DNA from 3 places in the Streptomyces sp. KLMMK genome. Region 2 is predicted to be linked to each of the others. Evidence: riboswitches for the same ligand, from Rfam matches in the RefSeq annotation. Region 2 holds a riboswitch; each other region holds the start of a gene.
The links. A riboswitch is a leader RNA that binds a small molecule or an ion and turns the genes downstream of it on or off. The one in region 2 is predicted to bind cyclic di-AMP.

Region 1 (4,124 bases), on a different contig from region 2:
GCCCCGGGAACCCGGACCGGAACCGGGGATCAGGAGCCGGAGATCACCGTTCGCACGGCCGGACCCGCATTCCGCACGCGGGCCGCCGGCACGGTGCGGCGCAGCCGGAATTCCCCCGGCGACCGGTCCGCACGGGCCGCCGCGATGGCCCGGGCCCGCTCCGCGTCGCCGCGGGCGACGGCGTCCACGAGGGCGCCGAGCACCTCCCAGGTGTCGACGGGGCGCGCGGGCGGCTCCGCCGCGTACACCCAGGCGATCTTGAGCCGGAGCTGGGTGAGCAGGCCCGCGAGGCTCGGGCTGCCGGACGCCTGGGCGAGGGTCTCGTCGAACCAGTCCCCCAGCGGCCGCAGCTCGCCCGTACGCCCGCCACGGGCCCGCTCCTGGCCGAGCCGGACCAGACCGCGCAGCACCTTCAGGTGCGCCTCCGTACGGCGCTGTGCGGCGCGCGCGGCGCCCAGCGGCTCCAGCAGGGCGCGGACCTCCAGCAGATCGGCGGCCTCCTGCTCGGTCGGCTCCGCGACGCAGGCGCCCGCGTGCCGCCGGGTGGTCACGAACCCTTCCGAGGCCAGGGTGCGCAGCGCCTCGCGCACGGGCACGCGCGAAACGCCGTAGCGGCGCGCGAGGACTTCTTCGGTGAGCCTGCTGCCGGGCGGAAACGTGCCCGAAACAATGTCGTCACGGATCGCCGTGCACACGGCGTGCGCGGAAATGCGACGGCCGCTCTGATTTGCTGTGCCATCACCGTTCACGTACGGCCCCGCATGGGTGAACCTCCGCATAACCCCCGCGAAACGCGGCCGATTGACGCCTGTTCAGCGACTCTATTGCAGCCGTCCGCGATTTCCGACGGCGCATGTGAAGTCATCGATATGTTTTGGCCAACACGAGGATACGACGAAGACCCCGGCCGGTGGGCCGGGGCCTTCGTCAGGCGAATGTGCCGCGCGGGGGCGCGGGCAGGGGCGTCAGAGGTTGACGCCGTGCTCGCTGAGGTACGCGACCGGGTCGATGTCGGTGCCGTACGTGGCGCCGGTGCGGGCCTCGAAGTGCAGGTGCGGGCCGGTGACGTTGCCCGTGGCGCCGGAGAGGCCGATCTGCTGGCCGGCGGTAACCGACTGGCCGACGCTGACGTCGATGGACGAGAGGTGGCCGTACTGCGTGTAGGTGCCGTCGTTGTGCTTGATGACGACGTTGTTGCCGTAGGCGCCGCCCCAGCCGGCCTCGACGATGGTGCCCGCGCCCACGGCCTGGATCGAGGTGCCGGTCGCGGCGTGCATGTCGATGCCGGTGTGGCTGCCGGAGGACCACAGGCCGCTGGAGGCCTTGTAGGACGTGGAGACGTACGAGCCGGCGATCGGCGAGACGAAGGTGTTGAGGCGCTTGCGCTCCTGCTCGCGAGCGACGCGCTCCTGCTCCTTGCGCTCGGCCTCGGCCTTGCGCTTGGCCTCGTCCGCGGCCTTCTTGACGTCGGCCGCCTGCTGCTTGGCGGCGGTCTCGGCCTCGTGGACGGCGGTGTTCTCGGCCGCGGCGCTGGTCTGGACCTGGGCCTGCTCGCCGATGCGGCCGGCCGTGTCCTCGCCGATGACGACGGCCTGGGTCAGGCCGGTATCCTCGGTGGGGCGGTGAGTCTCGTCGGGAGAGGCGGCCATCGCCGGGGCGGCGAGGCCCGCGACGACACCGGTGGCGGCGAGGGTGGCTATGCCCGCCGCGTTCGCGCTGACGCGAACGGCGCGGCTCGGCTTGCGGTGCTTCCCGGTGGCACGAGTGAACGCCATTGGTGAGGCTGGTCCTTTCCTTCCCTCTCGCCTACCGGGTTAGCTGACGGGTTCGGAGCAGGAAGGTCTCCTACGGATCCCTCCGGAAAGGGGCCCGATTCACCCCAGGGACACTTGGGTCCCCGGCTCCCCTGGCTCGCGCCGTACGGGGACTCGGCGATGTCTGCCCGGGCCGCGGATGCGACGCACATCTGACGGACAGACGCTTTGACGCTAGACGCCGCCACTTTCGATCGGCAAACAGAAGCCCCATTTTGTGGCCCACGCCACAACACAGACGTGCAACCACTCCACTAAACCGGACATTTGGCAGGCACGCGTGCCTCAGGGGTGCGCGTGCCTGCCGGTTGACGGGCCGACCGGTGCGGCCGGCCCGCCGGGGCGTCAGCCCGTGATCACGGTCACTTCCCCGATACCGAGGGCCCGGACGGGCTCCTCGATCTGCGCGGCGTCACCGACCAGCACCGTCACCAGGCGGTCGACCGGGAAGGCGCTCACCACGGCGGCGGTGGCCTCCACCGTGCCCGTCGCGGCGAGGCGCTCGTACAGGTGCGCCTGGAAATCGTCCGGCAGGTGCTGCTCCACCTGGTCGGCGAGGGTGCCCGCGACGGCCGCCGCCGTCTCGTACTTCAGCGGGGCGACGCCGACGAGGTTCTGCACGGCGGAGTCGCGCTCCTCGTCCGTCAGGCCCCCGGCGGCGAGGGTGCGCAGGACGGTCCACAGGTCCTCCAGCGCGGGGCCGGTGGAGGCGGTGTCCACCGAGCCGCTGATGGCGAGCATGGCCGCGCCGGTGCCCTCCGGGGTGGACAGCAGCACCTGGCCGAAGGACCGCACGCCGTAGGTGTAGCCCTTCTCCTCGCGCAGGACGCGGTCCAGACGGGAGGTGAGGGTGCCGCCCAGGCAGTACGTGCCGACGCTCTGGGCGGGCCAGACCTGGCCGTGCCGGTCGGCGCCGATGCGGCCGATGAGGAGCTGCGTCTGGACCGCGCCGGGGCGGTCCACGATGACGACGCGGCCGGTGTCGTCCGCGGTGACCGGCTTGAGCGGGTACGGCTCGGCCGGGGAACCCGTCCAGGCGCCGAGGGAGTCGGCGAGGGCCTCGTCGAGGTCCACGCCGGTGAAGTCGCCGACGACCACGGCGGTCGTGGTGGCGGGGCGCACGTGGGCCTCGTAGAAGGCCCGCACGGAGGCGGCGTCGATGCGGGCGACCGTCTCCTCGGTGCCCTGACGCGGGCGGGACATCCGCGAGCCGGCCGGGAAGAGCTCCTTGGAGAGCGCCATGGCGGCCCGGCGGGCGGGGTTGGCCAGCTCGTGCGGGATCTCGTCCAGGCGGTTGCCCACCAGCCGCTCGACCTCGTGGTCGGGGAAGGCGGGGGCGCGCAGCGCGTCGGCCACGAGGCCGAGGGCCTTGCCGAGCCGGGAGGCGGGGACCTCCAGGGACAGGCGCACGCCGGGGTGGTCGGCGTGGGCGTCGAGGGTGGCGCCGCAGCGCTCCAGCTCGGCGGTGAACTCCTCGGCGGTGTGCTTGTCGGTGCCCTCCGACAGGGCGCGCGCCATGATGGTGGCGACGCCGTCGAGGCCCTCCGGCTCCGCGGCCAGGGGGGCCACCACATTGATGTCGACGGCGACGACCTGCTGGCCCGGGCGGTGGCAGCGCAGCACCGTCAGGCCGTTGGGGAGCGTGCCGCGCTCGGGGGCGGGGAAGGCCCAGGGGGCCGCGGTCCCGGGCTGGGGCTGGGGGTGGAAGTCCATGGAAGGCTGGGCGGTGTCAGCGGCCAGGGCGTCGCTCACTTGGCCGTCTCCTCTTCTGCTTCGGCGTTCTCGTCGGCGGCGGGGGCGGCCGGCTCGGTGGGCTCGTACACCAGCACGGCGCGGTTGTCGGGGCGCAGGCGGGCCTGGGCGACCTGCCGCACCTCCTCCGGCGTGATGTCCAGGACGCGCTGCACGGCGGTCAGGGCGAGCTGCGGGTCGCCGAACAGCACCGCGAAGCGGCACAGTTCGTCGGCGCGGCCGCTGACGGTGGAGAGCCGGTCCAGCCACTCGCGCTCCAGCTGGGCCTGGGCGCGCTCCATCTCCGCGGGCGTCGGGCCCTCGGCGGCGAAGCGGGCGAGCTCCTCGTCGACGGCGGCCTCGATGCCGGCCACCTCGGCGCCGCCGGACGCCTTGACGTCCAGCCAGCCCAGCGAGGGGGCGCCGGCGAGCCGCAGCAGGCCGAAGCCGGCGGCGACGGCGGAGCGGTCGTGGCGGACCAGGCGGTTGTGCAGGCGGGAGGACTCGCCGCCGCCGAGGACGGTGACGGCCAGGTCGGCGGCGTCGGCCTCGCGGGAGCCGTCCTGCGGGAGGCGGTAG
Region 2 (4,124 bases):
CCCAGTCGACGCCGCGGAAGCGGTCGGGCGGGGGCGGCGCGAGCGCCGGGTCCGCCGGTGGGGCTGCGGCTGCCGCCGGGTCGCGCGGCTCCCGGGGCACCCGTGGTTCGCGCGGCGGTCGTGGCGGTCGCGGCCGGGTGCGTACGGAGATGTCTTCCGGGGCGTCGTCCTCGTCGTCCTCGTCGTCTTCCTCGTCCTCGTCTTCGGCGTCCTACGGTGCCGGCGGTTCGGGCCGGGGCACGGGCGGCCGGGGTGCCGGCCGGGCGGCCGGTGGCGCTTCCGGTGCGGCTTCCGGCCGGGGTGCCGGCAGGAACGGCGCCGGCCGGGGCACCGGGGGCGCACGGGAGCGCCGCTCCTCGTAACCCGCTCTCCCGGGGGTGCTCGCCGGCCTGCCCGTCGGCCTGCCCGTCGGCGTGCTCGCCGGACTGCCCGCTGGGCGTACTCGCCGACTGCCCGCTGGGCGTGCTTGCCGGACTGCTCGCCGGGCCGTTCTCCCAGGGGCCTCCCTCCCCGGTTGGCCCAGCACCGTTCGCCCAACGACCTCCCGCCCGGAAGGGTGGGAGGTCGTTGACGTGCGGGACTGCCGGTCAGGAGAGAGTGCGGTGGGCAAGCGAGAGAGCCGTTCTGCCCGCCCTGTCTTCCGCCGTACGGCGCGCCGGGGCGTCCGCCGGGCCGTCCGCCGGGCCGTCCGCAGGCTCCCGGCCGTTCTGATCGTCGGCGCCGTCCTCTTCGGCCTCGGGGCGCCCGCGCACTACACGTGCGCCCCCTTCCTCTCCGCCGCGCCCCTCGTCGCGGCGCCGCTGCACACCCTCCGTGCCACGGTCACGGCCGCCCTGGCCGCCGTGGCGGTCGCGGTCGGCCTCGTGGTCTACCACCGGCCGTCCGACACCGGCGAGGCGCTGGCCGAGATCGCGACCATCGGCGCCGTCTCCCTGGTCGCGCTCGGCATCAACCGCATCGCCCGTCGCAGCGATCAGCAGCTCGCCTCCGCCCGGGGCATCGCGGAGGCGGCCCAGCGCGCCGTCCTGCCCGCGCCCCCGTCCCGGATCGGCGGCCTCCGCGTGGCCGCGCGCTACGTCGCCGCCCAGGCGGACGCCCGGATCGGCGGCGATCTGTACGCGGTCCAGGACACCCCGTACGGCGTACGCGTCATCGTCGGCGACGTCCGCGGCAAGGGCCTGGACGCGGTCGAGGCGGTAGCCGTGGTGATCGGCGCCTTCCGGGAGGCGGCCGAGCAGGAGCCCACGCTGGAGGGGCTCGCGGGGCGGCTGGAGCACGCGCTCCAGCGGGAGGGCGCACGGCGGGCGAACCTGCGGGCCGACTCCGTGGACCGGACCGAGGGCTTCACCACGGCCGTACTGGCGGAGCTGCCGCCGGGGGAGCCCGTCTTCCGGCTGCTGAACCGCGGCCACCCCTCACCGCTCCTGCTGCACGCGGACGGCCGCATCGGCGCGGCCGACCCCGCCGTCCCCGCGCTGCCCCTCGGCCTGGGCGAGCTGGGGGTGTGGCCGGACCGGGCGGAGGAGCGGGAGTTTCCCGCGGGATCGATGCTGCTGCTGATGACGGACGGGGTGACCGAGGCGAGGGATGCCGGCGGTACGTTCTACGACCCGCGGGCCGGGCTGACGGGCTGTCGGTTCAAGAACCCGGAGGCGCTGCTGGACGCCCTGATCGCGGACGTCGCGCGCCATTCGGAGGGTCAGGCTGCCGACGACATGGCCCTGTTGGCGATCCGGCGCGGCGAGCGGATCGAACAGCATTTCGTAGAAAGTATCGACAGGCTCCGTGGGCGCACATCCTGTGAAGACGTGCCCGAGGGCATCGGTGGATTCGGGCGTTCGGCTTGGAATCCACCCGGCATGTCTATTAACGTTCGATAACGGAGCGCGGTTGTCGCAACGCCGCAAGAGGCGCTGCGCCGTGCGCCTTCGCCGAATCCCGCGGGCACAGCACCACCTGATACACCGGCAAGTTCTGGGAACCGGGGAACCACCACCCTGGGGTGAATCGGGCCGCGCGCGGCCCGTAGGAGACCTTCCTGCTCCGAACCCGTCAGCTAACCCGGTAGGCGAGAAGGAAGGAAAGGAGTGCCTTCGTGGCATCCAACGAGCCTGCCGCGTACGAGCCTGTCGGGTATGAGCCTGTCGCGCCGTATGAGCCTGTCGGGTACGAGCCTGTCGCGCCGTATAGGCCTGCCCCGTATGAGCCCGCCGCGTACGAGCCCGCTGCATACGATCCGCCGCTGGTCCCGGCGTACGTACCTCCGTACGAGCCGGAGCCCGAGCCCCGGCCGGAGCTGCGGTACGAGTCGGACAGCGCTTACGACCCCGGGTCGCCGTACGCCCCCGCTTCCCACCGCCCCTCCGTCTACAACGCCTTCGGCACGGGCCGCGGCCGCCACCGCGTCGTGAAGCAGCGCGGCGGCACGATGGCCCGCAGCGGTGCGGTCCTCGGCGCGGGCGTCATCGCGGCGGTCGGCGCGGGCGGCATGGCGCACGCCCAGGAGCGCCCGGCGACGTCCATATCCATGCCCGACCTGGCCCAGCTGCCGGGAGTGGGCTCGTTCTTCGCGGGGAGCGCGGCGGGCTCGGTCGATTCCGCCGCCGCCGAATTCGCCGGCGAGGAAAGCGCATCGGCCGCGGTGGAGATGGCCGAGAGCGCGGCGGCGGCGGGTGAGGTGCTCCGGGCGAGAATCCTGGAGCAGGCCGACCACCAGCAGGGCGTGGCCGAGGCCGAGGCGCAGGCGGCCCAGGTGAAGCAGGCCGCGGAGACGCAGAAGAAGGCGGCGGAGCGGAAGGCGGCGGAGGCGGCGGCGCGGTCCGCGGAGGCGGCGAAGGAGCGGGTCGATACGCCTGAGACGCCCGAGGCGCCGGAGGCGCGGGCGGCGCGGGCGGCGGCTCCGGAGCAGCAGCAGGCGTCGAGGCAGCAGACGGCGAAGCAGCACGCACCGAAGCAGCAAGCACCGAGGCAGCAGGCGCCGAAGAAGCAGCGATCCGCCCAGGCTCCGGCTCCGGCTCCGGCTCCCGCCCCGGCGGCCCGCCACTCCGCCTCCGGCGGCTTCAAGCTCCCCCTGGCCTCGTACACCCTGACGGCCGGCTTCGGTCAGGCGGGGAACATGTGGTCCGCGAATCACACGGGGGAGGACTTCGCGGCCCCGACCGGCACGCCGGTGAGGGCGGTCGGCGGCGGCAGGATCGTTCAGGCCGGCTGGGCCGGGGCGTACGGCTACCGCATCGTCCTGAGGCTCGACGACGGTACGGAGCTGTGGTTCTGCCACCTGTCGTCGATGGTCGTCACCTCGGGGAAGGTCGCGCCGGGCCAGGTCATAGGCCGTGTCGGTGCGACGGGCAACGTCACGGGCCCGCACCTGCACCTGGAGGTCCGGCCGGGCGGGGGCGCGCCGATCGACCCGCTGGGGTGGCTGAGGAGCAGGGGCCTGCATCCGTAGCGGAGGCCGTAGCGCAGGCCGTAGCGGAATACCGGCCCCCGCAAGGACGCTGCAGGAGTACATGGCTGACATTCACAAGAAGATCGGCAATCTCTCCGTCCACCCGTTGGCGCTCGGCGGCAATGTCTTCGGGTGGACAGCGGACGAAGCGGAATCCTTTGCGGTCCTCGACGCGTACGCGGCGGCGGGCGGCAATTTCATCGACACCGCGGACGTCTACTCGGCCTGGGTTCCGGGCAACGAGGGCGGCGAGTCGGAGACCGTCATCGGCAATTGGTTCGCCTCGCGCGGCAACCGTGCCGACATCGTCCTCGCCACGAAGGTCGGCGCGGGCGTCCCGGAGCCGCGGGGCCTGCGCGCAGCGGTGATCAAGGCGGGTGTGGAGGAATCCCTCCGCCGCCTGCGCACCGACTACATCGACCTCTACTACACGCACTACGACGACCCGTCGGTGCCGGTGGAGGAGTTCATCACTGCTCTCGACGCGCTGGTGAAGGAGGGCAAGGTCCGCGAGATCGCGGCCTCGAACATCACCCCGGAGCGCCTGCAGGAGTCGCTGGAGTTCTCGGAGGCTGCGGGCCTGGCGAAGTACGTGGCGATCCAGCCCCACTACAACCTGGTCTCGCGCGACACCTACGAGGGCGACCTGGCGGCGGTGGCGGAGAAGCACGGCCTG
Region 3 (4,124 bases), on a different contig from region 2:
CTGCGGCTGGGGGCCGATCCGGAGGAGCTGCGGTGGCGCGGCGGGCTCATCATGCGCGGTCTGCGCACCCTGCCCGTGGCCTTTACACCTGAAGACATTCCGGGCACAACCGCCCAGGAGGGGCCGCCCGCCTGACCTCACGTCAGTCGGCGTGATCTCGGCGTGACCTCCGCTACATCGGCTTGTGACTCCGGTGGGCCGTCGCTATCTTCAACCACCATTCGCCGCCGAACGAGAGGCAACCGCCCATGAGACCCGGAAACGGCCGACATCGCCGCCCCCGTCAGATACCCGCCATCATGGTCGCCGCGGGGGTGACCGCCTCCGGAATCGCCATGCCGCTGCTGGCGGCCACCGGCGCGTCGGCAGCCGACGCCGGCACCTGGGACCGTGTGGCCCAGTGCGAGAGCGACGGCATGTGGAGCGCCAACTCCGGTAACGGGACCTACGGGGGACTGCAGCTGACCCAGGACCTCTGGGAGCGCCACGGCGGCCGCGAGTACGCCCCCCGGCCCGACCTCGCCAGCCGTGCGCAGCAGATCACCGTCGCCGAGCAGATCCTCGAGAGCAGAGGCACCAGCCCCTGGTCGAGCTGCGCGGCGAGCGCGGGCCTCACCTCGGGCGGGACCCCGGCGGAGGTCAACCCGGGCGGCACACACGCCCCCGCGAGCGACTCGACGCCTTCACGCGCCCCGGAGCGCACCACTTCGCACTCCACGCCGTCCGAGCCGTCCGAGCCCTCCGAGCACGACAAGCCTTCTGACGCGTCCACGTCTCCCTCGCCGTCCGGAAAGCCGTCGCCGGGTTCCTCGACGAGCCCCTCGGCCGACCCCTCCACGCAGCCTTCGGGGCAGCCGTCGACCGGCCGGCCGTCGCCGGGCCAGTCCTCCGGTCAGCCGTCCGGCCGGCCCTCCGGCAGCCCGTCGTCCGACGCGCCGTCACCCGACGCCTCGGGCACGCCGGGCGACGGGAAGTCCGGTGAGCCGCAGGAAGGCCGGCACCGCAAGCCCTCGACGTCCCCCACGGACGACCCGACCCGGATCCCGGACGGTTCCGCCACACCCGCTGCCGGCGATTCCGGTTCGCCTGCGGGGCAGCTGCCCGGCGAGGGCGGCACGGGTACGGGCAAGCACCGTGCCGACCCGTCGCGTTCGGAGGACGAGGGCCGTACGTCGCGGGGCGGTGGCGATGCCCGCACCGGCAGCCCCACGCCCACCGACTACACCGTGCGCCCCGGTGACAACCTGTCAGCCATCGCCGAGCAGCATGCGGTCAAGGGGGGTTGGCAGTCTCTGTATCAGCGCAATGAGAAAGCGGTCGGAACCGATCCCGACCTGATCCGTCCTGGTCAGAGGCTCGAGGTCGGTAAATAGACCGGCAGTTCGCGGCGAATGTCCGTTCCAGTCGAAAGTGAGACATGGGTCTCTTTGCCCGGTGGCGGAATGCGGTCTTCCCGAAACTGGCAAACCGTCTCTCACCTGCGGAAACGCGATGTTCCCCTGGGTAGCCAGGGGCAACTGTGGCTGGAAAGAGGGGTTTGAACCCTTGCCGCGACTGTGTTTACCGTCGTGTCCGCTCGCCACCGCGGGCACCACGGTCGCCACGCCGAATCCTGCCGGCGATCGGGGGAGTCGTCGCGCAAGCGCCGTAGGCAGGAGCGGGGGAACCAAGGTAGGCGCCGGAAACGGCTCCTCGGCGAAAGCCGCGGGTCCGGGACCGGCTAGGGGTGAAGCCGAGTGTGCTCGCACACGAAGCCGGGCGAACTCACAGCCCGAACCCGACAGCTCACCTCGTAGGCGTCGGTGAGGAAACGACTTATGTCCAAGGGCAAGCACCGTCGTCCGTCCAAGGCCGTCCGCATCTTCACGCTCGCCGGTGTCACCGGTGCAGCTGTCGCCGCCCCGCTGATGGTCGCCACCTCCGCCAACGCCGCCTCCGTCTCGACGTGGGACAAGGTCGCCCAGTGCGAGTCCGGTGGCAACTGGTCCATCAACACCGGCAACGGCTACTACGGCGGTCTGCAGTTCTCGCAGTCCTCCTGGAACGCCGCCGGCGGCCAGAAGTACGCCGACCGCGCCGACCACGCCTCCAAGAGCGCCCAGATCGCCGTGGCCGAGAAGCTGCTCGCCATGCAGGGCCCGGGCGCCTGGGGCTGTGCCGGTCCCGGCGGCCTGACGGCCGGCGGCCCGAAGGCGAACGTCGACCCGTCCGGTTCGGGCTCGGTCAGCAAGTCCACCAAGTCCTCCCGCACCGGCGGCACCGTCTCGGGCAAGTCCCACGCGGACCGCAGCGAGCGCCAGGCCGCGCCGAAGAAGACCACGCCGAAGCACTCCGCGCCGCAGGCCACCGAGCGCGACGAGGTCCCGGCCCCGAAGCGGACCGCCCCGGGCGGGCAGTCCTACAAGGTCGGCAACGGCGAGTACGAGGTCAAGGAGGGCGACACCCTCTCCAAGATCGCCGAGGCTCAGCACGTCAAGGGCGGCTGGCAGAAGCTGTACGACCGCAACAAGGACATCGTCCAGGACGCGGACGTGATCTACGTCGGCCAGAAGCTGCACCTCAGCTGATCCGGCAGGGCGGCCCGCTCCGGTGGGCCGCCCTTCTCCGCTCCCGGCGGGACCGCCCCGCTCCGATGCGCCGCCCCGAGCGCGCACCGGAGCGGGGCTTAGCCGTTTCCGGATCCGCCATACATACGGTGTTCTGGGCTTTTGTGCTGTTTTTTAGGCTTTTCCGGCCCGGGAAAGCGGTCCAACGGCGAGGCGAGCCTCCGGGGCCCGTTAGGCTCGTGCTGCAGAACCACAGACACACACGAAGGAGACCCTCGTGCCGTCCATCGACGTCGTCGTAGCTCGCGAGATCCTCGACTCGCGAGGCAACCCCACGGTCGAGGTCGAGGTCGGCCTCGACGACGGCTCCACGGGCCGTGCCGCCGTGCCGTCCGGCGCCTCCACCGGCGCCTTCGAGGCCATCGAGCTCCGTGACGGTGACAAGAACCGTTACCTGGGCAAGGGCGTCGAGAAGGCCGTCCTCGCCGTCATCGAGCAGATCGGCCCGGAGCTCGTCGGCTACGACGCCACCGAGCAGCGCCTGATCGACCAGGCCATGTTCGACCTGGACGCCACCGACAACAAGGGCTCGCTCGGCGCCAACGCCATCCTGGGCGTCTCCCTGGCCGTCGCGCACGCCGCCTCCGAGGCGTCCGACCTGCCGCTCTTCCGCTACCTGGGCGGCCCGAACGCGCACCTGCTGCCCGTTCCGATGATGAACATCCTCAACGGTGGGTCGCACGCCGACTCCAACGTGGACATCCAGGAGTTCATGATCGCGCCGATCGGCGCGGAGTCCTTCTCCGAGGCCCTGCGCTGGGGCACCGAGGTCTACCACACCCTCAAGTCGGTCCTGAAGACCAAGGGCCTGTCCACCGGTCTGGGCGACGAGGGCGGCTTCGCGCCGAACCTCGGCTCCAACCGCGAGGCCCTCGACCTCATCCTCGAGGCCATCAAGCAGGCCGGCTACACCCCCGGCCAGGACATCGCGCTCGCGCTCGACGTGGCCGCCTCCGAGTTCTACAAGGACGGCGTCTACAAGTTCGAGGGCCAGGACCGCACGGCCGCCGAGATGACGGACTACTACGCCGAGCTCGTCGCGGCGTACCCGCTCGTCTCCATCGAGGACCCGCTGTTCGAGGACGACTGGGACGGCTGGAAGACCATCACCGAGAAGCTCGGCGACAAGGTCCAGCTCGTCGGCGACGACCTGTTCGTCACCAACCCCGAGCGCCTCGGCCGCGGCATCGAGGAGGGCGCCGCCAACGCCCTGCTGGTCAAGGTCAACCAGATCGGCTCGCTGACCGAGACCCTGGACGCCGTCGAGCTGGCCCAGCGCAACGGCTTCAAGTGCATGATGTCCCACCGCTCCGGCGAGACCGAGGACGTCACCATCGCCGACCTGGCCGTCGCCACCAACTGCGGCCAGATCAAGACCGGTGCCCCGGCCCGCTCCGAGCGCGTCGCCAAGTACAACCAGCTCCTGCGCATCGAGGAGATCCTGGACGACGCCGCGGTCTACGCCGGCCGCAGCGCCTTCCCGCGCTTCAAGGGCTGACACGAGGACACCGCGGGCCG

Region 1: another riboswitch for cyclic di-AMP. It lies ahead of V7793_RS25205 (M23 family metallopeptidase); the one in region 2 lies ahead of V7793_RS15090 (M23 family metallopeptidase).
Region 3: another riboswitch for cyclic di-AMP. It lies ahead of V7793_RS10155 (transglycosylase family protein); the one in region 2 lies ahead of V7793_RS15090 (M23 family metallopeptidase).

Annotation. Positions count from the first base shown of each region.
Region 1 covers NZ_JBAMDC010000220.1:120-4,243, forward strand. The annotation lists gene V7793_RS25200 (GntR family transcriptional regulator) at 30-695, opposite strand; gene V7793_RS25205 (M23 family metallopeptidase) at 966-1,775, opposite strand; cyclic di-AMP (ydaO/yuaA leader) riboswitch at 1,789-1,944, opposite strand; gene V7793_RS25210 (M16 family metallopeptidase) at 2,160-3,527, opposite strand; gene V7793_RS25215 (M16 family metallopeptidase) at 3,563-4,124, opposite strand, start outside.
Region 2 covers NZ_JBAMDC010000080.1:5,541-9,664, forward strand. The annotation lists gene V7793_RS15080 (DEAD/DEAH box helicase) at 1-362, shown strand, start outside; gene V7793_RS15085 (PP2C family protein-serine/threonine phosphatase) at 603-1,880, shown strand; cyclic di-AMP (ydaO/yuaA leader) riboswitch at 1,956-2,086, shown strand; gene V7793_RS15090 (M23 family metallopeptidase) at 2,408-3,448, shown strand; gene V7793_RS15095 (aldo/keto reductase) at 3,510-4,124, shown strand, end outside.
Region 3 covers NZ_JBAMDC010000038.1:19,372-23,495, forward strand. The annotation lists gene V7793_RS10145 (cytochrome P450 family protein) at 1-135, shown strand, start outside; gene V7793_RS10150 (transglycosylase family protein) at 249-1,373, shown strand; cyclic di-AMP (ydaO/yuaA leader) riboswitch at 1,634-1,814, shown strand; gene V7793_RS10155 (transglycosylase family protein) at 1,818-2,567, shown strand; gene eno (phosphopyruvate hydratase) at 2,824-4,104, shown strand.